Regions from separate parts of the Mesorhizobium sp. M0408 genome, predicted to be linked through region 1. Evidence: riboswitches for the same ligand, from Rfam matches in the RefSeq annotation. Region 1 holds a riboswitch; the other holds the start of a gene.
The links. Region 1 has a riboswitch for thiamine pyrophosphate ahead of thiC (phosphomethylpyrimidine synthase ThiC). Riboswitches for the same ligand answer to the same signal wherever they lie in the genome.
Positions count from the first base shown of each region.

Region 2: another riboswitch for thiamine pyrophosphate. It lies ahead of thiB (thiamine ABC transporter substrate binding subunit); the one in region 1 lies ahead of thiC (phosphomethylpyrimidine synthase ThiC).

Region 1 covers NZ_JAMYRO010000002.1:90,137-105,690, reverse strand. The annotation lists gene NKI67_RS02680 (ABC transporter permease) at 1-129, opposite strand, end outside; gene NKI67_RS02675 (ABC transporter permease) at 129-998, opposite strand; gene NKI67_RS02670 (ABC transporter substrate-binding protein) at 1,067-2,128, opposite strand; gene NKI67_RS02665 (PfkB family carbohydrate kinase) at 2,168-3,154, opposite strand; gene NKI67_RS02660 (ADP-ribosylglycohydrolase family protein) at 3,151-4,185, opposite strand; gene NKI67_RS02655 (GntR family transcriptional regulator) at 4,213-4,938, opposite strand; gene NKI67_RS02650 (hydroxymethylpyrimidine/phosphomethylpyrimidine kinase) at 5,350-6,123, opposite strand; gene NKI67_RS02645 (thiamine phosphate synthase) at 6,114-6,719, opposite strand; gene NKI67_RS02640 (thiazole synthase) at 6,716-7,489, opposite strand; gene thiS (sulfur carrier protein ThiS) at 7,491-7,688, opposite strand; gene thiO (glycine oxidase ThiO) at 7,657-8,658, opposite strand; gene thiC (phosphomethylpyrimidine synthase ThiC) at 8,655-10,490, opposite strand; TPP riboswitch at 10,595-10,711, opposite strand; gene NKI67_RS02620 (Fic family protein) at 10,894-12,438, opposite strand; gene NKI67_RS02615 (YybH family protein) at 13,581-13,814, shown strand; gene NKI67_RS02610 (YybH family protein) at 13,833-14,036, shown strand; gene NKI67_RS02605 (DUF6074 family protein) at 15,002-15,247, opposite strand; gene NKI67_RS02600 (hypothetical protein) at 15,366-15,554, opposite strand, start outside.
Region 2 covers NZ_JAMYRO010000003.1:95,138-110,691, reverse strand. The annotation lists gene NKI67_RS04540 (ABC-F family ATP-binding cassette domain-containing protein) at 1-1,537, opposite strand, end outside; gene NKI67_RS04535 (thiamine diphosphokinase) at 1,553-2,197, opposite strand; TPP riboswitch at 2,325-2,439, shown strand; gene thiB (thiamine ABC transporter substrate binding subunit) at 2,483-3,496, shown strand; gene thiP (thiamine/thiamine pyrophosphate ABC transporter permease) at 3,748-5,367, shown strand; gene thiQ (thiamine ABC transporter ATP-binding protein) at 5,364-6,155, shown strand; gene NKI67_RS04515 (M48 family metalloprotease) at 6,410-7,879, shown strand; gene NKI67_RS04510 (RNA polymerase factor sigma-32) at 7,893-8,750, opposite strand; gene NKI67_RS04505 (amino acid ABC transporter substrate-binding protein) at 9,076-9,849, shown strand; gene NKI67_RS04500 (ABC transporter permease subunit) at 9,972-10,652, shown strand; gene NKI67_RS04495 (amino acid ABC transporter ATP-binding protein) at 10,649-11,419, shown strand; gene NKI67_RS04490 (CarD family transcriptional regulator) at 11,499-12,080, opposite strand; gene fdxA (ferredoxin FdxA) at 12,449-12,787, opposite strand; gene NKI67_RS04480 (RNA-binding S4 domain-containing protein) at 12,936-13,322, opposite strand; gene NKI67_RS04475 (helicase-related protein) at 13,335-15,554, opposite strand, start outside.

The DNA.
Region 1 (15,554 bases):
CGGCAGCTGGTAGAAGGGCGAAACGTTGAAAGACATCAGGGCCATGATGACGATGGGCACATAGAGGAAGGCGAGCAATAGCCAGATGTAGAGGCGGCCGAGCCATTCGAGAACACGTGTCGTCGCCATCACGTAGCCCTCCGCAGCACCGGCGAGGCAACCGCCAGGATGACCAGCACGACGGCCAACAGGATAAAGGAGAGCGCAGCACCCAGCGGCCAGTTGAACACTGCGACGAACTGGTCCTCGATGACAGTGCCGTAAAAGGTGCCGGTACGGCCGCCGAGGATGCGCGGTTCCATGAACGAACCAACAACCGGGACGAAGATGAGCGCTGCGCCCGCCACCAGCCCCGGCAACGACAGCGGAATGATGACCCGATTCAGCACCTGCAGCCGCGAGGCACCGAGCGAGCGCCCGGCCTCTATCAGCGAGTCATCGATGGCCTGCAGGGTCAAGTAGCAGGTCAGCACCATGTAAGGCACGTAGGAGTGCACCAGCCCGATGATGACCGCCGGATAAGAATACATCAGGTCGATGTTGATCTTGAACGGCAGCACGGCGTTGAGCGCGGTGTCGAGAATGCCTCCTTCACGCAGCACCATCGCCCAGGAGAAGATGCGCACAAGCCCATTCGACCAGAACGGCAGGATGACGAGAAGGAAAATCGCCTCTCGGCTGCGGCCTTTCAGCACCTTGGCCAGCACATAAGCGGCGGGATAACCGATGACGATGCACCACAGCGTCACCTCGAGGCCGAGGCGCAGCGAGGCCAAAAGCAATGTCAGATAAAGGCTTTGTGAAAAGAAGGCGGCATAGTTTTCGAGCGTGAACGCCCACGGCTTTCCCGACAGCGGCAGGTCGGTCATGAAGGAGAAGAAGACCATGGCTGAGAGCGGCAGGAAGATCGCAACCGTCAGCCAGAGATAGGCAGGCGCCAGCAGTGGCAAGGCCGATCTCAATCCGCTGCGCGACGCGGCCGCAACCTGTGCTGCCATGACATCCACCTCCCAGGATGGGGAAGCATCAGCCGACATGGATGGTCGGCTGATCCCGGCTTCTGCTGTTACTTCACGTCGACCTTGAGCTGCTGCCAGAGCGACAGATAGGTTTCGCGCTGGGCGTCTGTGATCGGCGCCTGGAACTGAATGCGCTTGGCGACTGCCGGGTCACCCATCACCTTGCGGTTGAACGCATCCCCGGGAAGTGCTTCTACAGCCTTGGTGTTGGCGGATACCGGGGCTCCGACCTTGGTGACCCATTCGACATAGAACTTCGGGTCGATCATGTAGTTGATGAAGGCCTCGGCGCCGGCGACATTCTTGGAACCGACCGGAATGGAGAAGGCGTCGAGCCAGGCGACAGCGCCCTCCTGCGGGATCACGAGCGCGACCGGCAGCTTGAAATGGGTCTTGGCGCGGTCGGCCGAGCCGCTCCAATAGGTGCCGATGTCGATCTGGTTAGAGGCAGCCATCTGGTTCCAGTCGTTCTCCGAGCTCCAGAACGTCTTGATCTGCGGCATCAGCGAGGTGAGCTTCGCCTTGACCGCCTCGATATCCTTGATGTCGTTGATGTTCTGGCCGGTGGCAATGGCGCCGAACTGAACCGCCTCGACGGCATCATCACGGATGGTGACGCGGCCTTTGTGAGCGGGATCCCACATTTCGGCGATGCTCGTCGGCGGCTTATCGAAGGATTTTTCATTGATGGCGAGCGCCGTCAGCCCCCAGACCCACAGCACGCCATAGACCTTGCCGTCATGGACGAGCATCGGCGATCCGGCCTTGTCCTTGCTGATGTCGGGAAAGTTCGGCAGCTTGGACGTGTCGATCGGCTGGATCAGCTTTTCCGCCATCGCCTGGTCGTTGAAGGCGGCGTTGATCATGACGACATCGTAAAGGCCGGGATTGGTCCTGAGCTTGGTCAGCATCTCCTGTTCGGAATTGAAAAAATCGTTGACGACCTTGTTGCCGGTCGCCTTCTCGAAGGCTTCGATGGCCCACGGCTCGTCGGCGCCGTAGCCCTTCCAGTTGAGTACGTGCACCTCGTCGGCCTTGGCGGCAAATGCGAGTGCGGAGGTGAAGACGGCGGTCGCCGTCAGCAGGGCAGTCAAGTCGGGCATGCGCATGTTCGTTCCTCTCTGTGTTTGCCCGCTTCCCGGGCTTTGTCAGGCTGTCGGGCGTTTGGCCTCTTGCTTCCGGCCATGGAGGCCGATCGGCGGACCGCCGGCATGGCTTAGGAATGTCTGGATCTCGTGGTCGGTCGGCGCTGATGAACCACCGTGGCGGGTGACGGAAATGGCCGCCGCCGCATTGGCGTAGCGCGCTGCTTCAAAAGGCGGCACGCCGCGCGCCAGCGCACTCACGAAAGCGCCGATATGGGTGTCGCCGGCGCCATTGGTGTCGATGGCGTCGACCTTGAAGCCGGCACTCGTTTGCGCCGAGCCATCGGCCAGCCGTATGTGGCAGCCTTTCGCTCCGGCGCGAATAACGACGCCGACGGCCTTCGGGGAGTGGTCGCTAAGAAGCCGTGACGCGAGTGTCTCGACGCCGCCCGGACCGGCAATCGCGGCCGCTTCCGTCGTGTTGCAGCTCAACCAGTTGGTGCGGGCGAGTATCCGCGACAGGATAGGGCGGGGAATGTCGACGACGACAGGTGTCGGGTCGAGGACAAGCGGTGTGTCGGCCGGAAGTGCCTCGATCCAGTCGACAAGCGCGTCTCGGCTTCCCGGATAGCTAAGCGTATAGCCGGAGGTGAACACCCAATCCCCCGGTGCGACCGAGACGGGCGCCATCATGTCAAGGCTGAGCAAGCTCTCCGCACCAGGCCACGAGACGAAGGTGCGCTCGGCATCGCTGCTGATCATGGCGACGCAATTGCCGCTGTCCATGACGGGCGATGGCGGCGTCAGTGTCTCGATCCCCTCACTGGCTAAGGCCGTGCGCAGGAAGTCGCCATTGGGTCCGCTGCCGAGCTGGCCGCCGAACACCACCTTCATGCCGGTGCGGCTGGCCGCGGCCATCATGTTGAAGCCGCCGCCGGCGACTTGCGTGTAGCTCGACGCCGTCTTCTCCGTACCCGGCGCCGGCAAGGCGTCGATGCGATAGACATAGTCGACCACCGTGCTGCCGACATGGACGAGACGCCCACTCATGCCGCCGCATCCTTGCCGGGACCGGTCCTGTCCGCACGGCGCTTGGATATACGGGCCGCAACAAGGTCGGCGGTGAGCGCGCCAACCGCCGCTATGTCGATGCCCTTGAGGTCAGCAATGCGGTTCTGAGGCAATCGGGAAAAGCCGGTGCAGGCGCCGGCCATGCCGGTCGCGATGGCGCCGATCGTATCGGTGTCGCCACCGAGATTGGCACTAATCACCGCCGCTTGCCAGGGATCACCGCCGGCGATTTCCAGCACCGCGAATGCAGCCGGAATGGACTCCTGACTGGCGACGCCGGTGCCGACCAGATCGGTGATCAGCCGGATCGCGTCCTTCGTCGCCTTGCCGCGCACAAGCTCCTGCGCCCACCCAATGCGCGCGGCAATGTCACCGCCGGTCACCCAATGGCCGAGCGTTGCTCCGCCCCTCGCCGCGGCGATGGCGCTGTCGGAAGCGGCGCGCCAGTCGCCGCCGGCGACGCCGCGGCTGACGGCCGCCGCAACGGCGGCTGCGGCCGCAATGGCAATCGAGGTGTTGTGCGTGGCCCGGCAGGTCTCGGCAACTTTGGCGACCAGCGCGTCCAGCGGCTCTGGCGGCATCATGATGCCGACCGGCGCAATGCGCATGGCCGCACCATTTGTGTCGCCGCTGCGCCCCGCTTCCTCGGCCGGCACGCCATTGTTGATGGCGTCGATGGCGCGTTTGGTCGATGGTCCCAGCAGATCGTAGCTGCCGCGCGCTTTGACGTCGCGCTCCCAGTCGAGCAGCGCGTTGACCCACCGCGTATGATCGAAGCGGTTACCGGATTCGACCAGGATACGGCCAAGCAGAAGCGCCTGTTCGGTGTCGTCGGTGATCGTTCCAGCGGGAAGCCCCTTCGACACCGGATGGTCGGCGAAAGGAGCAATGAAGCCCTCTACATGGGCGTAGAGTTCGGCAATCCGGGCCGGCGACAAAAGCTGCGTCGGCATGCCCAGCGCATCCCCCAGTGCCCCGCCGACAAGCGCCCCCATGGCCCGATCAGTCATATTCCCGGTGTTGTCGTCCGGCATCACTCAGAACCTCATATGCAGCGCAAAATGCGCCGGGTTGAGCAGGCTGGTCACATATTCGATCGGCCGGTCATCGGCGGCGCGGGTCAACCGGCGACCGCGAAGGAACGGCGTGCCTTGCGGGCAACCGAGGATTGCAGAGTCCTCGGCGTTGAGCATTTCGATGCCGACCCATTCCTCGCCATGGTCGGGAATGAGGCCCGCGCCGCGCAGCGTCTGGTGCAGCGAGCCTTCGCGCAGGCCGCGCAACGGCACATCCTCCAGTTCCGGCGATAATGGCAGGCGGCTGCGCTCGATGGAGATGGCGTGGCCGTCGCTGGCATTGGTGCGCACCCGGTCGACAGCGATGAAAAACGGGTTTTCTATACCAAGCAGTGCGGCAAGACCGGGGTCCTCGATCACCTCGAGCCGCAGCGTCCGCGTCTCGGCGTTGGCGCCGGCGTTGGCGAGCGCCCGCGACCAACCGATGGAGTCATCAACGGGTTTGCCATCGAAGGTGACGAAAGAGCCGATGCCGACTTTGGTGGTGATCAGCCCGCGGTTGGACAGTTCCTCGAGGCCTTTGCGGACGGTGTTGCGGCTGACGGAGAAACGCTGGACGAGCTTGTTCTCGCTTTGCAGCCGGTCGCCGAAGCCGAGAACACCGGAGCGGATTTCATGTTCGAGAACGGTGGCGATCTGTTCGGGTTTGCCCGTGCCGGGAGACAGTTGAACCGAGCGCCGCTTCATATGGTACCTGTTCAGTGAGCCTGTATAATCCTGTTCATATCACGGCAGGCTTGTCAACGAGTGCCGCATGGAGCAGTTCGTGATCCCGAGTCCGGTTCAACAGGACGGCATAAGGAGCGTCAGCCTAGCGCCGCCGCAGCCGAGACGCGGGATCGACCGCTCCCGTCGAGGGGCGTCGTTTAGCAGGAGCTCGCGACCAAGGTGAATTCCAGGATCGCAGTCGGATGTGGGGAAAGGATGCCACACAACGCACTAGATACGGCGCACGACGGCCGCCTCGCCATCGTTGATCTCGCGGTCGCCGCCTGGCGAGGCCGTCAAACTACTCCTGTCGAGTGAGGTGAATTACGAAGGGAAATTACCAGCCCGGACCCGCGAGAGGCAGGCGTGTCTTTCGAGAGTTGGAAAATCTTACAAGTTTCGTCGGTCTGCTGCATTCTTCTTAAACATGGCCAAGACAAGCCGCTTGCCTTCGCGCACACTGTCTTCGAGCGGCTTCGCCTTCGCCAGATGCGCCGCAATCGCGCTAGCCAGCATGCAACCCGTCCCGCGCATTGATGCGACAAGACGAGGTGCGTCGAAGCGGATTGGTTCTTGATCCGAACGCAACAGAATATCGGTTGATCGAGGTCCTGATGCGTGGCCCCCTTTGATCAGCAGGCCCGGCACGCCGGCTGCCAGCAATTTCCGTCCCAGTCTCACCGCGTCGCTCTCGTCGGCTGGCGGTTCCGCACCAACAAGGAGCGCCAGCTCGAGGAGATTGGGGGTCACAAGGCAGCAAAGCGGCATCAGATCGCGCCTCATGGCAGCGATGGCACCTGCTTCCAGAAGCCCCCGGCCGGAGCTCGAGGCCAGCACCGGATCGAGCACTGCCGGCACCTGCGGATTTTCGCGCAGCACGCCGGCAATGGCAACGACGATCTCAGCCGTTGCGAGCATGCCGATCTTAATTGCCGCCACCTTGTTGGCCTGCAGCGCGGCGCACATCTGATCGGCCACAAGATCGGGCTGCGAAGGATGGATTTCCATCACGGCTTCGTGCGTCTGCACCGTCAGCGCTGTGACAGCCAGGCAGGTGCGCACGCCAATGGAAGAGATCGTCTCGATATCACGTGCAATTCCAGCCCCACCGCTGGAGTCTGATCCGCCGACCACGAGCACATGCGGTTCTCGCCTCAGCGCCATGGCTTTGTCTTTTCGATCCATTCTCGCGTGCGCGCTTCGGGATCGGCATTCAACGTGATGTCGGTGACCACCGCCGCGCTGTCCGCACCAGCCTCGAAGACACCGTCGAGCCGGTCGGGGTTGAGGCCGCCGATGGAGACCAATGGGATCGGCGCCACCCGATACTTCCACTCGCTCATCCGCTCGAGCCCTTGCGGCGCCCATTTCATCTGCTTCAGGATGGTGGGATAGATAGGGCCGAGCGCGATATAGTCGGGCTCGGCAGCGATCGCCGTTTCCAGTTCGAGATGATCGTGCGTGCTGAGCCCGAGCTTCAATCCGGCGTACTTAATCGCCAGCAGGTCGGCCGCGGCCAAATCCTCTTGGCCGAGATGGACGAAGTCGCAGCCTTCCTCAATGGCGAGCCGCCAATAGTCGTTGACGATCAGTTGGCAACCATGGACCGCGCAGACGTCGTTCGCGCGGCGGATTTCCGTCCGCAGCGTGGTCTCGTCCCTATCCTTGATGCGCAACTGAACCAGCTTGACGCCAAGTGGCACCAGCCGTTCGATCCAGGCGGCGCTGTCGACGATCAGGTAGAAGGGATCGAGCTTCATGAGAAAACCGCCCTGCCGAATGTTGGTGTCGATGGCACCGCGACGTCGCGGGGTTCGAGCATCCCCGAGCTGAAAGCTTCTCGACCGGCCTCGACCGCCTTGCCGAACGCACACGCCATGCCGACCGGATCGGCCGCCTTGGCGACCGCTGTGTTCAGGAGCACAGCATCAAAGCCGAACTCCATGACTGTTGCCGCGTGCGATGGCCGTCCGAGACCAGCATCCACGATCAGCGGGACATCAGGGAAATGTCCGCGCATCGAGCGCAGCGCCATGATGTTGACCGGCCCGAGGGCGGAACCGATCGGTGCGCACCAGGGCATCAAGACCTTGCAGCCCGCCGCAAGCAGCCGCTCGGCGACGACAAGGTCGTCGGTAGTATACGGGAACACCGCAAAACCGTCCTCGCACAGGATGCGGGCGGCTTCGAGCAGACCGAACACGTCCGGCTGCAGCGTGTCGTGATTGCCGATCACTTCGAGCTTGATCCAGGGCGTGCCGAAGACTTCGCGCGCCATTTGTGCGGTCGTGACCGCTTCCTTGACGGAGTGGCAGCCAGCAGTGTTGGGCAGGATTCTGACACCAAGCGAGCGGATCAACGACCAGAATTTTTCGCCAGCCCTGCCGCCTGCCATTTCACGGCGCAACGAGACGGTCACCACCGAGGTGCCCGACACCTTGACCGCGTCGGCAAGGATGGCCGGCGAAGGGTATTGAGCCGTGCCCAGAAGCAGGCGAGAAGGAAGCGTCGTCCCGAGAAGGTCGAACATGCTAGCCTCCCTGCATGGGCGAGAGGATTTCAATCCGGTCGCCATCGCTCAACCGGAATTCTGCCCGGTTGGCCTTATGTACGAGGTCGCTGTTGACGGCGGTCGCCAGCCAATCGCCCTCATAGTCAAGCGCGGCAAGCAGCTCGGCCAGCGTGGTGGCGGCAACCTCATGCGCTTCGCCGTTGACCATCAGTTTCATGAGCAAGCTCCTTGGTTCTGTCTTGATTGAAAACCAGGTCGGCAGCCTGGCGCGCCATGGCGGGGGCGAGAAGAAAACCGTGACGATAGAGCCCATTGATCGCGATGATCTCACCGTTCGTTTCGACGCGCGGCAAATTGTCGGGAAAGGCTGGACGGACGCCGACACCGGCTTCAACGATCTCGGCCTCGCCAAAGGCCGGATGAAGGGCATAGGCGGCACCCAGAAGCTCCATCATCGAACGCGCCGTGACTGGTCGGGCGGACTGGCTTTCAATCATCGTCGCGCCGATCATGAAACGGTGGTCGGTGCGCGGCACTGCATAGAGTGGAAAGCGCGGATGCAGCATCCTGACGGGGCGCGACAGCGAGAAGTCTGGCGTGTTTAGGATCAGCATTTCGCCGCGAACGCCGCGAAGCCTGTCATCGACGGCGGCCATCCCCGGGCAGTCGATCTGACGATCGAAACCGGAAACATGCCGGGCGTCGGTGCCGAAGTGGAATTTGACACCCATGGCTGCGAGCTTGTCATGAAGTGCTGCCATCGCCTGGCGCGGGTCGAGATGAGCCTCATCTGGGAAGAGCAGTCCGCGCCGGAAGCGGCCGGCGAGGTCGGGTTCCAGGAGCGCAATTTCGTCTTCATCGACACGCCGATGGCCCGACGTGCGGCTGGCGAAGCGGTCGAGCTCGCCGGCATCACGCGGGGGGGCCACGACAAGTGTTCCGCCCCGTGTCACCTGACCCGGCAGCACCGCATCCCACCAGTCGGCAGCGTCACGTCCAAGGTCCAGCACCGGCTGCTCGGCGCTTTCACGCTCGCACCATGGCGCCAGCATGCCGCCGGCGAACCACGACGCATTGCCTCCAAGGCCATGCCGGATCTCGGCGACAGTGACCGTCGCGCCGCGGGCGGCGAGTTCGAAGGCGGCGGTGAGGCCGGCGACGCCGGCCCCCTTTATCAGCACCTTCATGATGGCTTACCTGGCTGAGGCGTGAGCGGTGCGCCGGTCTCGTCCGCTGGCACGTAGAGATCGCCGCCCTCGCGGTATTTCGCCGCCATCGCCGCCATGCCCTCTTTCTGTGCCTCGGCGCGGATGTCGTGAGAGATGCGCATCGAGCAGAATTTCGGTCCGCACATCGAGCAGAAATGCGCCAGCTTGTGCGCCTCCTTGGGCAAGGTCTGGTCGTGGAAGGACCGTGCGGTTTCGGGGTCGAGCGACAGGTTGAACTGGTCCTCCCAGCGGAACTCGAAGCGCGCGCGGGAAAGGGCGTCATCCCTGACTTTCGCCGCCGGGTGGCCCTTCGCCAGGTCGGCCGCGTGCGCTGCGATCTTGTAGGTGATCACGCCGGTCTTGACGTCATCGCGGTCGGGAAGGCCGAGATGCTCCTTGGGCGTGACGTAGCAGAGCATGGCCGTTCCGAACCAGCCGATCATCGCCGCGCCGATGCCGGAAGTGATGTGGTCGTAGCCCGGCGCGATGTCGGTCGTCAGCGGTCCAAGCGTATAGAACGGCGCCTCGCCACAGACGGCGAGCTGCTTGTCCATGTTCGCCTTGATCTTGTGCATCGGCACGTGGCCGGGCCCCTCGATCATCACCTGGCAATCTTTCGCCCAGGCGATCTGCGTCAGCTCGCCGAGCGTTTCCAGCTCGGCGAATTGCGCCGCGTCGTTGGCATCGGCAATCGAGCCGGGACGAAGGCCGTCGCCGAGCGAAAAGGACACATCATAGGCGCGGCAGATGTCGCAGATTTCAGCGAAATGCTCGTAGAGGAAGCTCTCCCGGTGATGGTGCAGGCACCATTTGGCCATGATGGAGCCGCCGCGCGAGACGATACCCGTGACCCGGTCAACGGTCAGCGGGATGTAGTGCAGCCGCACGCCGGCATGGATGGTGAAATAGTCGACGCCCTGTTCGGCCTGCTCGACCAGCGTGTCGCGATACACTTCCCAGGTCAGGTCCTCGGCAATGCCGCCGACCTTTTCGAGCGCCTGGTAGAGCGGCACAGTGCCGATCGGCACCGGCGCATTGCGCACGATCCATTCGCGGATGTTGTGGATGTTGCGGCCGGTCGATAGGTCCATCACTGTGTCGGCGCCCCAGCGGATCGCCCACACCATTTTTTCGACCTCTTCCGCCATCGAGGAGGTGACGGCGGAATTACCGATATTGGCGTTGATCTTCACCAGGAAATTGCGGCCGATGATCATCGGCTCGCTCTCGGGATGATTGATGTTGGCGGGAATGATCGCGCGTCCGCGCGCTACCTCTTCGCGCACGAATTCAGGCGTGACGAAGTCGGGGATCGCCGCGCCGAAGGCCTCGCCGTCGCGCTCAAGCTTGCCGTGCAGGATCTCGCGACCAAGGTTCTCGCGGATGGCGACGAACTCCATTTCGGGCGTGATGATGCCAGCGCGCGCATAGGCAAGCTGTGTCACCGCCTTGCCGGTCTGGGCCCGGAGTGGCCGGTTGCGGACTGGAAATTCCGGTGTTAGGCGCTCGCCCGCCGCAAACCCATTGTCTTCTGGCCGGACGTGGCGGCCGTCATAGGCTTCGACATCGCCGCGCGCGGTGACCCATTCATGGCGAAGCCGTGCAAGGCCGTTTTCGATGCTGGTTTCGACAGTCGGGTCGGTATAGGGGCCGGACGGATCGTAAGCGGTCACCGGCGGCTCGCCTGCCGTCGGATGGACGGAGATTTCGCGCATCGGCACCCTGAGCTGCGGGTGGATGGTACCGGATTTGTGGATTTTGCGTGAGGCAGGCAGCGGTCCCGTCGAGACGGCGGGGGTGAGGGCATTCATCTTGAGGCTCCTTTGCTCGTTGCATTGGAGACCCAGTTCTGTGCCGGAAGGATGAAAAGACGCTTCTAGCGACCTGCTGAAACAGGACCTCGGGCGTAAACTCCCGCAAAGCGCTTGCACCGTCCCTACGCCAGTATGAACTGGATCAGGTTCAACGGGTCACTGCGCCGCGAATGCCAGCAGTATCTCAGCCCCTTGCCGGGACTCCCCTGGTGAATGCGTGAGGTTGGACGGGACGGCTCCGGTTTGTCAAGCGCGTTCTGGCCGCGGCTGATCGGCGGCCGGTCAGACCGTGCGGAAAAAATCGTGCATGTCTCGGCGACAAGTCAAGCGTCGGAGATGAAGGCAGGGACAAGGGAATCGCAAACCGTCGGACTAAAAATCAATCCTGATGATCACACCTTCAATGGGCACCAAAGGTTTGCGCGTAGATCGCCTCGATTCTTCCTGCCTCGTCACTGGTCAGCGCGGCGAATTCCTTTTCGCGCGCGCGGTTCGATAGATGTCCATCATTCTGGTGAAGAAAACGGAAGAGCAGATCGGTCAACCGCTCGGGCATGTCGATAAAGGCGTCCACCTGCTGCCGGAACTGATCGTAGCGCTGCAGAAATGCGGTTTCCTCGGGAAGGTCCCGTTCGATCGTCCGCTGAACGCAAGCATAGAGGAATTCGGCGTGCGGGGTTGCATCGAAGAACCGGTAGAAATCACCGGTGTCATTCAGCACCCGGACGTTGAATTGCGGCGTCGGTTCCCATTCCACCAACGGCAGAAGGCGCTGCGAATAGCTCTCGAGCACGCCCCTGTACTCGTTGATCTGGTCCAGGATCGCGGCCGAGACGGGAAAGACCACTCCCGGCGGATTGAAGCCGCGCATGGCAAGGACGTGGTGGATTAGGTAGCGGTGAATGCGGCCGTTTCCGTCCTCGAACGGGTGAATGTAGACAAAACCGAAGGCGAGGATTGCGGCGGCTACGACTGCATCAAGCTTTTGCGCGGGGCCCTGATCGAACGCCGCCATTCCATCGATTAGCCGCGGCAGGTCCTCGGGCCGAGCGCTGATGTGATCGGGCAAGGGCGTGCCGTTGTCTCGGTCATGCTCACCGACGAAACCTCCTTCTTTTCGGAAGCCAAGTCTTACGAAACGAGCGTCACCAAGTACAATTCTTTGCAGACGCAGCAGCTCATCGCGATCGATCGGCCAGCGGCCGGCTTCGCCGATGGCGCGGCCCCAGCGCTGGATGCGATCTTGCGGCGGGTGCTCGCCCTCGATCGCATAGCTTGATCGCGAGTCTTTGAGCAAAAGAAAGGCGGCGGTCCGAGCAAGGAGGTCGCGCGGCACGTCCGCTACGATTGCCTCCGCGCGCCGCGGTAGTTCAAGGCCGATGAATTTTTCGAGAATCTTGGTGCGGAACACCAGAGGGCAGAACTCACGCGTGCCGGGGAGATTGTCCCTTACGCGATAGCGCGAAGCGGTCTTGTCGGGTCCGGGCCACTGCAGCTCGGGATCGACAACCGGAATGTATCGTCCGGCCTCCGCGTCAGGCAGATCGATACGCGCGCCCCTCAGCCATTCATATAAAAACCAGATGCGGCGGGCATAACTGCCGGTCGGGCTTTCACGGACCAGCGCCTCGATCGGCGCGGGACCGGTCACTTGGAACAGCCGCTTGAGGACGGCAAGGTCCAGTCCCTCGTACTTGAGCGCAAAGGTCAGGTGGCCTTCGAGGGTAGGATTTGGGGCATGGCGGGGGGTCATGATCCGCCAGCCTTCCCGTTCGGTAATGCGATGATGCTCGCCAGTGGCGAACAACCTACGGGGCAAGGGCGCGGCGAGCCTGTAGGCTCCGATCAGGGCGCTGTACCCGGCCGGGGTCGCCGTTTCAGGAAGGCGGATTTCCTGAAAAACGGTAACAGGACCTGAAAATTGGTGCTGTTGCACCGCAGGCATGAAAAGCGAATCCTTCCATCGAATTTTGGTTTAGTCGGCCAAAACCTACGAAAAATGATCCTATCCCATGAAAATTGATGCCACAAGACAAATTTTCCGAAAACCGATTCTAAAACGGTGCTGAAGTCGATCAAGCAAGAACTCCGCCACCGGCTCAAGGAAGCGACTTCAGACCAGAAAGGTGAGTCCAGGAACCGCCATTCGCCCGTCTCTTAGTCACGAGGCCGGCACAGATGGCCCGCCTTACGTCGAGCCGGATTGCTCGAGCGCGCCGTTCGGGGCTCACTCATAGAGCGCTCCGGTGCGCGATCCCGATTTGATAGCCGCGATCACGCTCGCGACCGATCTTGGTGACGTGGCGGCGTCGGAGTAGAAAAGTGATGCAGGATCTCGGTGGCGTCGTGTGTGTGTGTGACCTGAAGTGAGTTCTCTGCGGTATGGGGGGCGGCACGCAGCGCGCGCGTCTTCTCGGCAAACAGATCGACGAAGCGGCACCGAAGGGAAGTTCCTGGCATTCATTCTCGCCATCGCTGCCCCAATTTGCCGACCGGACTGCCGATCGATCTCGCCCAATACTTTGCGCGCCCAAGGGCCGAAGCTGAACTGGGCGGCACCTGCTCATTCGGGAGCTGACTCATGCTTGGCGCGCTAGCCCGAGAGAGCTGTGCCTGATCGAATGCGTGAAATCGTAGCTCGGGGTGGAGAGGCTGACGCGGTCATCTGTCACCCGCCTTCGGGCTGTAACGGAAAGCGCGACATCGTCTCCAATGCTCGTTCCCCACGTCGAGGGGCCCAGCGGCTTGGCTGCGGGGGGACTGTCAGCTAGTGGCCGCTGGGCCTTGACGACCAGCGAGCGTAAGAGGAGGCCCTGTGCTGGCTGACGAAAACTTGCGAGCAAAGCCACGGAAAAGCATCATTCGAACGAACTCTTTCGTCGAGACGAGGAGGGCAGTGAGGCGGTAGCCGCCGCTTTGAAGCTCTCCGGCAGCTGCTACGCTGGTCGTTCAGAGGGTCGCAGCTGCGCTTGCGCCGTCATATCAGATAAGTCTAATATAATCCGCGCCTGGCCATCGAACGCCGCGGCGCCCTCGGGTCGGCGCTATTCATCGGGTGGGCATGTCGGGCACGCAAGGGAGGACGAAATGAGACTGGTTCAGTCATTTGCATTTGCTGCTGTGCTGCTTCTTTCGTCTGCATTGTCTGCGGCCGCCCACTCGGCTCGTGAGGACATCGAAGCGGCGTTGGTAAAATTCATGGACGCCTTCAACAGCGGAAACGCAGCAGCGGTAGGTCAAATGTATACCGACGATGCCGCCCTGCTGCCACCCGACGGCAAACGCGTCGATGACCGCAAGGGCGTGGAAGAATTCTGGTAGGGCGCAATCAAGGCCGGGATGAAGAATCTCACCCTGAGGGCGCTGGAAGTGGAAGGGAGCGGGAATCTCGCCTACGAAGTTGGCGCATTTACGCTCGGTGTGCCGAGCAAAGGCGGCGCCCTCTCCACCGTCGCGGGCAAGTATCTCGTCGTCTGGAAAAAGGGCGACGACGGGACATGGCGCCTGCATCGGGACATCTGGAACTTAGGTGCGGCCGAATAGGGATAGATATCCAGGCCCTCATCGACCGTCTTGCGAAGGGTAGGGCGGCTGTATTGACCGGGATCTGGTGCTCTATTGCCAGCGCTGTCGAGTGGCAGGACGATGGGGACCGGCTAACCGCGCGGTATAGCTTCGGTCTGGCGCGCTTTCCAATGGATTTGCCGCCAATTTGGCGGATCGCTGATCAGTCGCGGTGATTGCGACCACGTCGCCAATTCCAATTCCCCGCTTCATGAAACGAGTCTGGAGCGTGCACGGCCTTAAGCAAGGGATTGCTAATGTGCGAGACAGCACGCTTCGCTCTAGCGGGTATGGCCCAGCGGCTTGGTTGAGGGGGGACTAGCAGCTAGAGGCCGCTGGGCCTTGACCAGCAGCATGCTTAAGAAGGGGCGCTGGCTGGCTGGCCAAAAACTTGCGCTCAAGGCAACGCAAAAGCATCATTCGAACGGACACTGCCCGCCAGAAGCTTATTCCAGCCGATAGAGCCACCATGGAATGCAAGCCCAGCAAACCAGATTCACCAAACATCGCATCAGGACCTGCGCTTGCCCGTCCATGGCCGCGCCAGTCCTTCGGCAATCAGCATTGCGACGCGGAGCAGCCAGCCGACCCATTATAGACCGCGACGGACGGTGATTAGGGCCAGCGCGGCGATAGGCAGCGAGCTTAACCGTTGGCGTAAGTGGAGTGTTTCACGATCTCAATTGGTTGGCTCCGCCAGGTTTCCAGCTGGCTGCCACCGGGCACGTGCCAGCTGGAGTAAACAATGAAATATTCGAAACCGGCTTTTTGGGCGGGAGCCGCGCTAGCTGCCTGCCTTTTGCCGAAACCGGCTTGGCCGAGCCAGTTCGGCTGCGCATATTGCAATGAGGGGTGAGAAACCTGGCATTCGACGGGAGCAGTGCAGTAACATGTGCGAAGCCTAGTCGAGTCTGCAAGCGGCAATCATTCGTCGTGAGTCGACGCTAGTGTGTGCGTTTCGCAGCACTCCGGCTGGCTATCTCGCGTAAGACGGCATGAAGAAGCGTTCCAATTTCCTGTTCGGCGCGCCCGGGTGCAATTCCTGATTCGGACAACTGAACGAGAATTGTCTTGGCGGTGCTGCGCCAGAACGCATTCGCCTCCTCGCCGTTCTTGGATTCCAGCACGCGGGCAACTCCCTCGACCAACTTCCGCCGCCGATACAGCGGAAACGCCCTTATGTTTGACACCGATCACCTCACCCATTCAGTCTCGCGATTAAGCATTGGCGGGTTAGAAAATCTGGTTAACGGCGTATTCTTTTTGGTAGTAGTAAGAGTTCTGTGCGGGCGGTGAACGGTGCCGCGATTAGCCAATGAGCGCGATGGCTTGGGCGCAAACTGTCGGGCAGGAATGGGTAAGAGCGGGCCGATCTCCGCTCTTCAGGGCCGGAAAAATCTCGACAATGCTCCCAATCGATTCCAGATCGAAGACGACGTCGTCAGAGCCGGTGTCATTGGCTGGCGTTCCGGAATAGCCGATGTCGTCACAATAGGA
Region 2 (15,554 bases), on a different contig from region 1:
CTTCACCGGCTTCTGCTTTTGGCCGCCCCCTGCGGTCGTCCAGCCTGGTGCCGCCGCGCTGCGCCAGCATGTCGGAATAGCCGCCGGCATATTCGATCCAGCGGCCGTCACCATCCGGCGCGATGATGCTGGTCACGGTGCGGTCGAGGAAATCGCGATCGTGGCTGACCAGGATCACCGTGCCGGCAAAACCGGCGACCAGTTCCTGCAGCAGCTCCAGCGTCTCCATGTCGAGGTCGTTGGTCGGCTCGTCGAGCACAAGCAGGTTTGCCGGCCGCGCCAAAACGCGGGCGAGAATCAGCCGTGCCCGCTCGCCGCCCGAAAGCTCGCGCACCGGCGTGCGCGCCTGTTCCGGCTTGAACAGGAAGTCTTTCATGTAAGAGACGACGTGGCGCTGCTCGCCATTGATGACGAGGTTCTCGCCGCGCCCGTCGGTGAGATACTGCGCCAATGTCTCCTGCGGGTCGACGGCTTCGCGCTTCTGGTCGAGCGTGGCGATCTCCAGATTGGTGCCGAGCCGCACCGTGCCTGCGTCCGGCTTCAATTCGCCGGTCAGCATCTTCAACAGCGTCGTCTTGCCGGCGCCGTTCGGCCCGACCAGACCGACGCGATCGCCGCGCTGGATGCGGGTCGAGAATCCCTTGACCACGGTCAGATCGCCAAAGCTCTTCTCGATGTTCCTGGCTTCGATCACCAGCTTGCCGGATTCGGCGGCGTCGCTGGCTGTCATCGTCGCCGCACCCTCGGCGCCGCGATGACCACGAAAGCGCTGGCGCATGGTCTGCAACTCACCGAGCCGGCGCATGTTGCGCTTGCGCCGCGCTGTCACGCCATAGCGCAGCCAGTGCTCCTCGCGCACGATCTGGCGACCGAGCTTGTGCTGCTCGCGCTCTTCCTGCTCCAGCACCGTGTCGCGCCATTCCTCGAAATAGCCAAAGCCCTTGTCGAGACGGCGGGTCTGGCCGCGGTCGAGCCAGATTGTGGCGCGTGACACGCGCTCGAGAAAACGGCGGTCATGCGAGATGACGACCAGTGCCGAGGAGGTGCGGGCAAGCTCCTCCTCCAGCCATTCGATGACCGAAAGGTCAAGATGATTGGTCGGCTCATCGAGGAGGAGAATGTCGGGCTCCGGCGCCATGACGCGGGCGAGGGCGGCGCGCCGCGCCTCGCCGCCGGAGAGGTCGTTCGGCCGTTCCTCGCCGGTCAGGCCGAGATGCTCCATCAGATAGGTGGCGCGGTAGGGATCGTCGGCCGGCCCGAGCCCCGCCTCGACATAGGCGCGGACAGTCGCAAAGCCGTCCATGTCGGGCATTTGCGGCAAGTAGCGCACGGTCGCCGAAGGCTGGCGGAAGACTTCGCCGTCCTGCGGTTCGATCAGCCCGGCGGCGATCTTGAGGAGCGTCGACTTGCCAGAGCCGTTGCGGCCGACCAGGGCGATCTTGTCGCCAACTGAGGCCGTCAGGGCGGCACCGTCGAGCAGCGGCGTGCCGCCAAAGGTCAGCTTTATCCCGTCGAGATTGAGAAGCGGCGGCGCCATGTCAGCTTTCTGGGCTCAGCTTTCCGGAAAAGGGTAGGGATGCGCGAGCAGCAGCGCGCGGCCGCTGGCCAGCGCGATTTCCAGCCGGCCCCTGACCTCGTTGGAAATGGTCAGCGACGAGCCGAACGCAACCTCGACATGGTCGAGCGGCCATTTGGCGCCGGTGACTGTCAGGCCGGCGAGATCCGAAAAGCCGAGCACCGAAAACAGCGTGCCGTCGACATAGTCGAAGCCAGTCTTTCCAGGCAGCAAAGGAGTGCCTTCCTGTGCGCCGCTGGTCAAAAGCACTTCCGTTCCGCCTTCCGCCAGCCGGACGCTCAGCGCCAGATGCAGGAAGATGTGGTCGGTGCGTTTGCCGCCGAAGGCGCCTGCGAGCACAAGGCTGGTCGCACCGCGTTCGAGCGCGGCGGCGATAGCGAGTTCACCGTCGGTCTTGTCCTTTTCAGCGGGAAATACCTGCCGTGGCACGGCGGCCAGATCCTCCGGCAAATCGGCAGGCACCGAATCGAAATCGCCGACCCAGAGTTCCGGCCTCAGGCCCAGCATGCGGGCATGACCGATGCCGGCATCGGCGGCGATGACGCGCGAGCCTTCGACCTGGCGGTCGAGCAGCGGCGTGCGGATGAGATCGCCGCCAAGCAGGATGGTGAATGTGCTCATATCTCGTGGCCCTTACCAGCCCTGCCCCGGAAACGGAAGATGAAACGGCAGACGAAACGGAAGGCTGGGCTTTGGATGCCCGGCAAACTTCCGCTTGCGCAGCACTTCGGCCGGGCCTATGTGTCGCAACGCTCTAACGGGGTGCCGGACGCGATTTTCGCGGACCGGCTGAGAGGCAAGACTGCCAACCCGCTGAACCTGATCCGGTTTGTACCGGCGGAGGGATTAGACGTTTCGGACAGCCCGACGCCTCAATTCCTTTCAACGCGAACGAAGGAGGCGCCGATGCGCAGTTTTTTCCACTCTCTTGTCTCAATTGTCCTGCTTGCGGCATCCGCGCTCGCCCTGCCAGGGCAGGCATCGGCACAGGATAGACTGACGGTCTATACCTATGAAAGCTTCACCGCCGATTGGGGTCCGGGACCGGCGGTGAAGAAGGCCTTCGAGGCCGAATGCAGTTGCGTCGTCGAATTCGTCTCGGTCGCCGACGGCGTGGCGCTGCTCAACCGTGTGAAGCTGGAAGGCGCCGCGACCAAGGCCGACATCGTACTTGGCCTCGATACCAACTTAACCGCCGACGCCAAGGCAACCGGCCTGTTTTCGCTGCACGGCACCGTGTCGGGCGTCAGTGTGCCGGGCGGCTGGAGCGACGATATTTTCGTGCCGTTCGACTATGGCTATTTCGCCGTCGTCTACGATACCGAAAAACTGAAGAGCCCGCCGAAGAGCCTCAGGGAATTGGTCGAGGGCGATGCCGGAGAGAAGATCGTCATCCAGGATCCGCGCACCTCGACGCCGGGCCTTGGCCTGCTGCTGTGGGTCAAGTCGGTCTATGGCGACAAGGCGCCGGAAGCCTGGGCCAAACTCAAGGCGAAGGTGCTGACGGTAACGCCGGGCTGGAGCGAGGCCTACGGCCTGTTCACCAAGGGCGAGGCGCCGATGGTGCTGTCCTACACCACCTCGCCGGCCTACCACATGGTCGCCGAAAACACCGAGCGCTACCAGGCGGCGTCCTTCGAGGAGGGCGAATATCTGCAGATCGAGGTTGCGGGGATCACCACCAAGGGTGCGAAGAACCCGCTGGCAGAAAAGTTCATTGCCTTCATGACCGGACCGAAATTTCAGGATGTCATTCCCGAAACCAACTGGATGTTCCCGGCCGGCAAAACCGACAAGCCGCTCAACCCGGCGTTCGACAAGCTGGTCAAGCCGACCAAGACCTTGCTGTTCAGCCCGGAAGACGTCGCGGCCAACCGCAAGGCCTGGGTCGATGAGTGGCTTGCGGCGATGAGCAAGTAGGGCTCAAGCCTCGTCGGATGTTTGCGCCAAGCCACCCCCCTCTGGCCTGCCGGCCATCTCCCCCTCAAGGGGGGAGATCGGCAGCTTTGTCGCCTCTCCTCGTCCTGCCACTTGTGAGATTGGCGAAGGCGGCTGAGTGCGCAATCTCCCCCCTTGAGGGGGAGATGGCCGGCAGGCCAGAGAGGGGTGGGCTCGGCCATTGCCAGGTATTTCCTTCGATCAACACCTGTCGTAGTGTCGGGTAGCGCGACATGCGTACGCGTCATCCGGCCGATCCCCGCGTCACTGCCGGCATCGTCGCGCTCGCCGCCATCGCGCTGCTGATCGGCGGTGCATTCGCCGGGCTCGTCGTCGAAGCCACACGCGACCTGTCCGGCGCCGCCTCCGCTTTCGATTCCTATCTCTTGCGCGTCGTCCGTTTCACGCTCTGGCAGGCTCTGCTGTCGACCCTGCTCTCCGTCGCACCGGCGCTGTTCGTCGCGCGCGCCCTGTCGCGGCATCCGCGTTTTTTCGGGCGAGGCTTCATCCTCCAGCTTTTCGCCGTGCCGCTGGCGCTGCCGGCCATTGTTGCCGCACTCGGTGTCTTGGCGCTCTATGGCCGCGCCGGCTATTTTGCCGGCACGCTCGGCGCGCTAGGCGGCCAGAGCTGGCCCGGCATCTATGGCCTGTCGGGCATACTCGTCGCCCATGTCTTCTTCAACCTGCCGCTGGCGACGCGGCTGTTCCTGGAGGCGTTGCAGACCGTGCCGGCCGACCAATGGCGGCTGGCGAGCCAGCTTGGCATGGGTGCTGTGCCGGCCTTCCGGCTGATCGAATGGCCGCCGCTGCGTGCGGCCTTGCCGGGCGTTGCCGGGCTCGTTTTCATGCTGTGCATCACCTCCTTCACCATCGTGCTTACGCTCGGCGGCGGACCCAGCGCGACCACGCTGGAGGTTGCCATCTACCAGGCGCTGCGTTTCGACTTCGACCCGGCGCGGGCTGTGACGCTGACCCTGCTGCAGATTGCCCTGACCTTCGTCGTCGTGCTGGCCTTGACGCGGCTCGGCGCCAATATGGTCGGGGATGCCAATCTGCCGGTGGCGCCGCGCCGGTATTTTTCAGCCGGTGCGGCCGAGACCGTGCTGAACGCATTGGCGATCGGGCTGGCACTGCTGTTTGTCGCCGGGCCGATGGCGGCCACGTTGGCAGCCGGGCTTGGCGCCGATCTCGTCCGCCTGGCCGGCGAGAGCGCGGTGCGGCAAGCGACGGCGACCAGTGCCGTGCTCTCCCTCCTATCGGCGCTGCTCTCTGTGGCGTTGTCGCTGTCGCTGGTCATGGCGCGCCGGGCGCTGGCGCTCACCCGGCGGACAGGCCGGCGGACACTGCTCGAACATCTGGCCGACACCGGTGCGGGGTTCGTCCTGGTGGTGCCGCCCATCGTCATCGGCGCCGGCTGGTTCCTGCTCCTGCGCACCGTCGGCGATGTCTTTGCGATCGCCCCTGTCATGGTCGTTGCGGTCAATGCGGTGATGGCGATGCCGTTCGCCATCCGCGCCATCCGCCCTGCCTATGACGCGGCGAGCGAACGCCACGAACGGCTCTGTGCACAGCTTGGTATCTCGGGCTGGAACCGGTTGCGGCTGGTCGACTGGCCGTCGCTACGGAGGCCACTCGCCACCGGCTTCGCTTTCGCCATGGCGCTGTCGCTCGGCGATCTCGGCGTCATTGCGCTATTCGGCAGCGATTCCGTGCAGACCTTGCCCTATCTGCTGCTGGCGCGCATGGGCAGTTACCGCACCGAGGATGCGGCCGGGCTGGCGCTGCTGCTCGGCCTTGTCTGCCTGGCGCTGGTGTTGGCCGCGGACTGGCTGGGAAGGAGCGAGAAATCATGATGCCGATCAGCCCGGAACGGTCCATTTCGGTGGAAAAAGGCGCGGCCGTGCGGCTCGATAATGTCTCGTTCAGCTATGGTGAAACGCCGCTTGTATTCGATGTCGATTTCCCGGCGTCGGAAATCACCGCCATCATGGGGCCGAGCGGTTCGGGAAAGTCGACGCTGCTCAATCTGGTGGCCGGCTTCGAGACGCCGCGGTCAGGCCGCGTGCTGATCGGCGGCGCCGAAGTCAGCACTGCGCCGCCATCAGCGCGGCCGGTATCGATGGTGTTCCAGGAAAACAACCTGTTTGCCCATCTTTCCCTCGAGCAGAATGTCGGGCTCGGCCGCTCGTCTTCGCTCAGGCTGAGCGAGGCTGACCGCGCCGCAATCGCCGCAGCGCTGAAGCGCGTCGGCCTTGCCGGCAAGGAAAGCCGGCTGCCGCGCGAACTCTCGGGCGGCGAGCGGCAGCGCGTCGCGCTCGCCCGTGTCCTGGTGCGCGACCGGCCGGTGTTGTTGCTCGACGAGCCGTTCGCTTCGCTCGGACCGGCACTGCGCGACGACATGCTCGACCTGGTGGCCGACGTCCATTCGGAGCAGCGCATGACGGTGCTATTCGTCACGCACCAGCCGGACGATGCGCGCCGTATCGGCCAAAACATGATTTTCCTGGATGGTGGCACGGTTGCCGCGACGGGCACCGCGGCCGATTTTTTCGTCGGGGCTGGACCGGAGGCATTCCGACGCTATATCGGCTCGGGTCCGTTTGCGGTTGGATCACGAGATGTTGCCCGGAAGCGGACATAATTTATGGTCAAACCGGCGGAAGGCGAAGCGGCGCTTGCTTGCCATGGTCGAGGTAGTGTGGCTAGGTCCGCCAGGAGCTGGTCCGGCCTAGACCGTGATTTGCCCTTGCTGCCTCGTATCTGTCGGACGCACGAAGGACGCCGTAGCACTTGATTTTGCGCGTGATGCTTTCCGGAAATCGCGCCCGATTTTCGCGGTCACGTGCCAGGACTTGAAAGGACGCCGATCTGCCGACCGGCATCGACAATCGGAGGGTGAAACCGCTGGCGCGCTTTCTGGCGCTGGCCGGTCTTGCCGTGGCGCTGGCAAGCTGCCAGATGTTCACGCCTCCCGACGTGCAGGAATCGGGCTTCCAGCCCTCCGACAAGCCGATCACGGTCGACAATGTCGCCGCCAACGGCAAGCTCGCTCAACTGGCGAAGGCGCAGCACCCGCGCATCCTCGCCACCTATGGCGGCGAGTATTCCGACCCCAAGCTCGAGCGCATGGTGGCCAAGATCGTCGGCAGACTGACAGTGGTGTCGGCCAACCCAACCCAGACCTACCGCATCACCATCCTCAACTCGCCCAACGTCAATGCCTTCGCGCTGCCGGGCGGCTATCTCTACATCACCCGCGGGCTGCTGGCGCTGGCCAACGATTCCGCCGAGCTTGCCGCCGTCATCGCGCATGAGATGGGCCACGTTACGGCCAACCACGGCCTGCAGCGCCAGCAGCTGGAAGCCGAGGAGGGGTTGGCGACCAAGGTCGTTTCGGATGTGCTCGGCGACAACCCGACGGCCAAGGCGGCGCTGATCCGCGGCAAGCTGAGGCTGGCCCAGTTCTCGCGCAATCAGGAGCTGGAGGCCGACGCCATCGGCATCAAGTCGATCGGCGAAGCCGGTTTCGATCCCTACGCCGCCGGCCGCTTCCTGCAGTCGATGTCGGCCTATACCGATTTCCGCTCAATCAGCGGCGCTACCGACGCCAGCCTCGACTTCCTGGCGACGCACCCCAACACGCCGCAGCGTATAGACCTCGCGCAGCGCCACGCCCGCCAGTTCGGCGCGCCCGGTGTCGGGTCGCGCGACCGCGATTCATTTCTTGCCGGCGTAGACGGGCTACTTTACGGCGACACGCCGGAGGAAGGCTATGTGCGCGGCGAAACCTTCCTGCACCCTGGCCTCGGCGTGTCGTTCTCGGTGCCCAACGGCTTCGTCATCGACAATTCGGCGGCGGCGGTGACGGCGACCGGCCCGGGCGACATGGCGATCCGCTTCGACGGCGTTTCGATCGACAAGAACCGCTCGCTGACCGACTACATCCGCAGCGGTTGGGTTGCCGGCCTCAACGACAGCAGCGTGCGCCAGGAGACGATCAACGGCAACGAAGCGGCAACCGCGCATGCCGGCGCCGACGGCTGGCAATTCGATATTGCGGTGATCCGCGCCGGCGGCCAGGTCTACCGCTTGCTGACCGCGGCACCTTCGGCCAGCACCTCGCTGAGCACGGTGGCGCGCTCGGTCAGCGGCTCGTTCCGCATCCTGAGTGCTGCCGAGAAGGCGGCGTTGAAGCCACTGCGTATCCGCATCGTCACGGTGCAGCCCGGCCAGACAATGGGCTCCCTGGCCGCACAGATGGTCGGCGTCGACCGCAAGCTGGATTTGTTCAGGGTGCTCAACGCGCTGTCGCCGGGTGCCGCGGTTTCGGCCGGCGACAAGGTCAAGATCGTCACCGACAAATAGCAGCCGACGCGATTCAGGCTGCGAGAAATTCCGGATTCTGCTTTACCAGCGCCGCCTTGAGCTTTTCCATGGCGCGCGCCTCGATCTGCCGGACACGTTCCTTGGAGATGCCGAGCGTCTCGCCGAGCGCTTCGAGCGTCGCGCCCTCGTCGCTCAGCCGGCGCTCCTCGATAATCCTGAGCTCGCGCGCATTGAGAGCGCCGAGTGCCGTCTTCAGCCACACCGAGCGGCGTTCGACGTCGATCGTATCGCCGACGACCTCATCGGGCAGCGGGTCATCCGAAACCAGGAACTCCATCCGCTCGGTTGCGCCCGCATCGTCGGCTAGCGGCGTGTTGAGCGAGCTGTCCGGCGCCGAAAGGCGGGAATCCATCATCGCCACATCGGCCTCCGATACCCCGAGAGCCGCCGACACTTCGCGGTAGAGCGTGGCATTCGACATCTGCTCGGCGCCGTTTGCCAGGCGGGCGCGCAGACGCCGCAGGTTGAAGAACAGCGCCTTTTGCGCCGAGCTCGTGCCGCCGCGCACGATCGACCAGTTGCGCAGGATATAGTCCTGCATCGAGGCGCGAATCCACCAAGTCGCGTAGGTCGAGAACCGCACCTCGCGCTCGGGCTCGAAACGGGCCGCTGCCTCCAGCAGCCCGACATGGCCTTCCTGGATCAGGTCGCCCAGCGGAAGGCCGTAGTGGCGAAACCGCGACGCCATGGAAATGACCAACCGCATATGCGCGACGGTGATGCGGTGCAGCGCGTGCTGGTCATTGTTTTCCTTCCAGCGCAGCGCCAGGAGATGCTCTTCGTCACGTTCCAGATAAGGGGCTTTCATCGCCGCGCGAACCATGGTCCGTCCTGCACTGTCTTCCATCATGCCGCGCTCCTGCTCCAGGCGTTGCGGTGCGATCGAATCGTGAGTTGGCGCCGATGGTTGAAATGGCGGCGCCGCGCCCTACAACAGCGAAGAACGTGCCATGCGGGGGAATGTTCCCCCGGACTGTCATGTCGATTGCGCTGTTCCAGGCGATTCGCCACCGGCCTTGACTCAGCCGGATGGCGCCCGGAGATGCTGGTTGAGAATTGGATTTCAAGGGCGCGAGATTTTTGAAATTTAGTTTCTTATTCTGGCATCGCGCATCTGTCATTTTCCGGCACTCGCAATGACGCCGGACATCGGCCAAGGACGGGATCACAGAAAAATGAAATGGCTCAAATCGCTCATCATCGCCGGAACGCTGCAGGTTCTGGCCATCGCCGCCGGTCACGCCGGCGCCAATCTCGACCAGATCAAGCAGTCCGGCGTCTTCAAGGTCGGCACGGAAGGAACCTATGCGCCCTTCACCTATCATGATGCTTCCGGCGCGCTGGTCGGCTTCGACGTCGAGATCGCGCGGGCCATCGCCGAGCGCCTCGGCGTCAAAGCCCAGTTCCTCGAAGGCAAATGGGACGGGCTGATCGCCGGTCTCGATGCCAACCGCTACGATGCCGTCATCAACGAGGTCGGCATCACCGAGGCGCGCAAGGCCAAATATGACTTTTCGGATCCCTACATCGCCTCCAAGGCGGTGCTGATCGTGCGCGGCGACAACACCGATATTAAGAGCTTCGCCGATCTCAAGGGCAAGAAAGCGGCGCAATCGCTGACTTCGAACTTCGGCAAGCTGGCTGAAACCAACGGCGCCGAACTCGTCGGCACCGACGGCTTCGACCAGTCGATCCAGCTGCTTCTTACGGGCCGCGCCGACGCCACCATCAACGACAGCCTGTCCTTCCTCGACTTCAAGAAGCACAAGCCCGACGCCAATGTGAAGATTGCCGCCCAGGAAGAAAACGCCGACTATTCCGGCGTCATCGTGCGCAAGGGCGATCCGGAACTGGTGGCCGCCATCAATAAGGCGCTGGCCGACATCAAGGCCGACGGCACCTACAAGAAAATCGCCGACACCTATTTCGGCCAGGACGTTTCGAAGTAAAACGGCTTTCTCGTGTGGGCCGAATGCCGGCCCGCGTCGTTCGTATCGCGGCGAGCTGTCTTTCGACGGCCCGCCGCTTTCGCGTGATATGAGCGACGGCAATCTGGCAAGGAGGAGCCTTCGTGCCGCACTGGCTGCAATTGATGCTGGAATCCCTGCCTACGCTGCTGTGGGCTGCACTGATCTTCACCGTGCCGTTGACGCTGCTGTCGTTTGCATTCGGTCTTGTTCTCGGCCTGGTCGTGGCGCTTGTCCGGCTGTTCGGTCCCAAACCGCTGGTCGCCGTGGTCCGCTTCTACGTCTGGATCTTCCGCGGCACGCCGCTTCTCGTGCAACTGTTCCTTATCTTCTACGGCCTGCCATCGGTCGGCATCCTGCTCGACGCCTTTCCGGCAGCACTGATCGGCTTCACCTTGAACATCGGCGCCTATTCGTCGGAAATCATCCGCGCCGTCATCGGTTCGGTACCGAAGGGCCAGTGGGAAGCGGCCTATTCGATCGGCATGACCTGGGCCCAGGCAATGCGGCGCACCATTCTTCCACAGGCGGGGCGCGTCGCGGTGCCGCCGCTGTCCAACACCTTCATCTCGCTGGTCAAGGACACTTCGCTCGCCGCCGCCATCACCGTGCCCGAGATGTTCCAGGCAGCGCAGCGCATCGTCGCCACCACCTATGAGCCGCTGATCCTCTATGTTGAGGCAGCGGCCCTCTATCTGGTCATGAGCTCCGTGCTGTCGGCCTTGCAGGCGCGGCTGGAAACGCGGCTCAACCGTTATGGCGGCTTCCTGGAGGCGCGCGCATGATCGGCCTCACCAACATCGAAAAGCGTTTCGGCGACAATTTGGTGCTGAAGGGCGTCACCGTCACCATCGAGGAAGGCAGCGTTACGGCGCTTGTCGGGCCGTCGGGCGGAGGGAAGAGCACGCTTTTGCGCTGCATCAACCTGCTCGAGCTGCCGACTTCAGGCACGGTACGGATCGGCGACGATGCACTCGAATTCCACCCCGGCGGCAGGGTCTCGACCAGGGATATCCAGCGGCTGCGGCTGCAGACCGGCATGGTGTTCCAGAATTTCCAGTTGTTTCCGCATCGCACTGCGATCGAGAACATCATGGAGGGGCTGGTGACGGTGCTGAAATGGCCCAAGGAGAGGGCGCGCGAACGGGCGCTGGCCCTGCTCGAAAAAGTCGGCATGGCGCACAAGGCCGATGCCTGGCCGGCGACCCTGTCAGGTGGCCAGCAGCAGCGCGTGGCGATTGCCCGGGCGCTGGCGCCTTCGCCGAAGGTCCTGCTCTGCGACGAGCCGACCTCGGCACTCGATCCGGAACTGGCGCAGGAGGTGGTCGACGTGCTCGGCAAGCTCGCCAGCGAGGGCACGACCATGGTGATGGCGACGCATGACCTGCGGCTCGCCTCCAAGATCGCGCGGGAAGTGGTGTTCCTCGATGCCGGCAACATCGTCGAACAAGGCCCGGCCGCGGTGCTGTTCAGCAACCCGGAACGCCAGCGGACCAAGCGGTTCATTGCCACGCTGAAGCACGAGGCGGAAAGGGAGGGCGGCGAAGGTTAGATATGCCCGTCGCCGGTCAGCTAAGACAAAAAAACCCGGCGCGAGGCCGGGTTTTTCTGAATTCGAAGACGAGAAAAGCTCAAGCAGCTTCTTCCTGCTCGGCTTCCTCGTTGTCGGCCTTGGCGCCGCGCTTCGGGCCCTTGTTGAGGTTCACCTCGATGAGACGGACCGCTTCGGTCTCCGACATGCGGTTGACGGCCGCGATCTCGCGGGCCATGCGGTCGAGGGCCGCCTCGTAGAGCTGGCGCTCGGAATAGGACTGCTCCGGCTGGTTATCGGCGCGGTAAAGATCGCGCACCACTTCCGAGATCGAGATCAGATCGCCGGAGTTGATCTTGGCATCATATTCCTGGGCACGGCGTGACCACATGGTGCGCTTGACGCGGGCGCGGCCCTGCACGACCTTCAGCGCGCGCTCGACATAATCCTCTTCCGACAGCTTGCGCATGCCGATCGAGGTCGCCTTGGCGACCGGCACCTTGAGGCGCATCTTGTCCTTCTGGAAGTCGATGACGAACAGCTCCAGCTTGTGGCCCGCGACTTCCTGCTCATCGATCGAGACGATCTGGCCGACACCATGCGCCGGATAGACGATGTACTCGCCGGTCTTGAAACCGTGGCGCGCTGCGGTGGACTTCTTCTGCGGGGTGATCGTTGCCATTACGCCCTGAACTCCTTGTTGTGGTACCGGCATCGTGCCGGCCCGAACTCGTGCGACCGGGGTGACCGGTCCTTAGCCACACAACGATGAACTCACCGGAAAGGCCAGGACCGGCAAATCGCAACATTGCGACCGCCTGCCCCAGATCGCTCTGGTCCGGATTGAGAAATTCACCTTTCAGTGATTTGGGGCGTTTGCGCCATAAATCGACGTTGTGTCACCGGCATGTTTGGTTGATATAACACAAAAAGTCGGAAGAATCAAGGTTTTGCTGCACGCGCGAAGGCCACGCGCCGTCGCCGCCTGTCAAGGCAGTTAATGTATCACGTCTGTTACGCGGCGTCAGGCCGCCGCAGCCGGCAGGCTCGTCAGTCGCCTTCGCCGGGCTCGGCGGAGAAATATTTCTCGAACTTGCCAGTTTCGCCATCGAAATTTTTAGCGTCGGCCGGCGGCTCCTTCTTGGCGGTGATGTTGGGCCATTTGTCGGCATATTCGGTGTTGATCTGCAGCCATTTGTCGAGGCCCGACTCGGTGTCGGGCTTGATCGCGTCGGCCGGGCATTCCGGTTCACAGACGCCGCAATCGATGCACTCGTCCGGGTGGATGACGAGCATGTTCTCACCTTCGTAGAAGCAGTCGACCGGACAGACCTCGATGCAGTCCATGTATTTGCATTTTATGCAATTGTCGGTCACGACATAGGTCATTGGTCGGCTCCGGGACGTCCCATTTTATTGGGCTTTTTTGGTGAGGTAACGCCTTTGTCCGCTGGTGGCAAGGGCGGCCCCTGCCAGCGGTGCCGCGGTTTCCGGAATGGAATTCCGGAAGGCCGGCAAAGCGGGCGTTCGACCTTGCTCAATCGTCGCCGAGCAGGTGGTCGGTCTGGCGGCGTTCCTTCTTGGTCGGGCGACCGCTGCCGGCCTCGCGCAACGGCGGCACCGCATCCGGAAGCGCCTCGCCCTTGGGCGCGGGGGGCGGCGACATGTCCTCGTAGAGCAGGCGGGCCTCTTCGGCCGGGCCACGCCGTACGCCGGTGCCAAGGACCTTCCAGACGAAGATCCGCCGCTCCAGCGTGATGGTCAAAACGTCGCCCGGCCGGACCGTATCGGAGGCCTGCGCTGCTTTGTCGCGATTGATGCGGACGCGTCCGGCGACGACCAGCTTGGCTGCCAGCGTGCGCGATTTTACCGCGCGCGAGAAGAACAGCCACTTGTCGATGCGCTGGCGGGCATCAGTGACCATTGGACGAGCAGCCTACTTCTTCAGCTGGTCGCGCAACGCGGCGAGCTTGGCGAAGGGCGAGTCCGGGTCGAAGCGGACCGGGCGTTCCTCACGCGGCTTTGGCTGGAAGGCGGGTTTTGCGCCTTGGGCGCCGCCTTTGCCGTCCTGCCGGCCAGCCTTCCAGTCGGGCCGGTTTTCGCGCCGGTCGGGGCGTTCGCCTTGCGGCTTGCCGGCGCGCTGCTCTGCCGCCTCGCCTTGCGGCCTGGGCTTGAACTTGCTGCGGTCGAAGCGTGGCTTGCCGGCGCCGTCGCGCTGATCGTGACGCCCCTGACGGGCGGGCCGGTCGCCCGGCGTCGGCTGCCCGCCGGCATCTGCCGGCGCATCGCTGCGGCCGCCCGGCGCAGCTTGACCATTGCGCGCGCGACCGTCCCGATGATTGTCCCGGGGGCGGTTGTCATGCTGGCGATGACGCGGGCGCTGGTCGAAACGGCCCTGCCGCCATAACAGGATGGGTTTTGGCTCCTCGGCTTCTGGAGCAGCTTCGCCGGCGACGGCTCCTGCCGTCGCTGCAGGTTCGGCCGGCGATGCTTCCGTAGTGTCGGAAACCGGCGGTTCTGCCGGTGCCGCAGCCTCAGTTTCTGCCCCAAGTTCCGCCGTTGGCTCGGCCGCTGGTTCCGCAGGCGCTTCAGCAGTCGCCTCCGCGGCGGGCCGGGTCTCTTGCGTGACTTCTGCCGCAGCTTCAGGGGCTGGAGCTTCCGCGACAGGCTCTGCCGTCGCTTCGGTCACAGCTTCGGCCGCCGCCTCCGCAACAGGAGCCGCATCCGACACAGGTTCCGAAGCCTCCGCCGGCGGCTCTGCCGCGGCAGATGCTTCCGCCATCCTCGCCTGCTCGACTCGCGCAGCCTCTTCCGCCGCCTGCTTTGCAGCGGCAGCTTCACGCGCGGCATTGTCCTGTGCTTCGAGCCGCGCCTTGACCTCGGCCGCCGGTTTGGCATCGGCGCGATAGCCGAGTCCCTTCAGGATTTCTTCCATGTCGTCGGCGGTGGCGCCGAGGATCGACATCATCGGCGGCGTGACCATGAAGGACTGACCGTCATAGGCGCCGTCGGGGCGAGGGCCGAGGCCCGGCTTCCAGTTGGTCGCCGGCCGGATCAGGTCGGCCAGCCGTTCGAGAATATCGACGCGTACAGCACGCCGGCCAAGATTGCGGTAGCCGGCAAGCTTGTAGAAGGTCTTGTCGAAGGTCGGATCGATGACCACCGAGGTGCGGCCGGAGGCCAGTGCGTGAACGACATCGCCGAAGCCGGGCTTGTCCTTACCGTCGTTTCTCAGCGCCCACAGCAGCGTTATCAGCCCGGCCGGCGCCGGTTTGATCAGCGCCGGCACGAAGACATGGTAGGCGCCGAAGCGCACTCCGAGACGGCGAAGCGCCGCGCGGCCTTCCTGGTCGAGCGACTTCATCTCGTCGGCGATGTCGCGACGGTTGATGAGGCCGAGATGCTCGACAAGCTGGAAAGCGATGCCGCGGCCGATGCCGGTGATCTGCTCCGCATTCTTGAGGTCGACCAGCGGCTTCAGCAGGGATTCGATCTGGAAATTGACGAAGCGCTCGGCGCGCGCCGCAACCTTGTCGCGGGCCGGGCCGGTGAGTTGCTCGTCGGCGAGCAGAACGAGACGCGGCTTCAAAGCGTCTTCGCCGGCAACCAACGTGCCGATCGGGGCGCCGATCCAGCGCAGCGTGCCATCCGAACCCAGCGCAATGTCGCCATTGGCAGAGGCGCCGAAACGCTCGGCCCGCGACTCGAACTCGGCGGCAAGCGCCTTCTGCGCCGCCGCCCGCACCGCCTTGGCGTCTTCGCCGCCGGCGCTCTGGTCGGCGGTGAAGCGGAAACCTTGCAACTCGCCGACGTGATGGCCTTCGACGAGGACGGTTCCGGTTGGGCTGATTTCGGCTTCAGGCATCGTGTTTTCTCTAAGGCGCCGCATGAGGACGGAAGTCCTGCGGTCTACAAAACGTTTCGTCAACCGCTCATGCAGCGCATCCGACAATCTGTCTTCGATTTCGCGCGTCTTTTCCTGCCAGTGTGCCCGATCGGCCAGCCAGCCGGGCCGGTTGGAGACGAAGGTCCATGTGCGGATCTGGGCAATCCTGTGCGATAACGTGTCGATGTCGCCTTCGGTGGTGTCGGCACGGCGCACCTGCTCGGCCATGTAGTTCTCGTCGACATGGCCATGCCTGGCAAGGTCCATGTA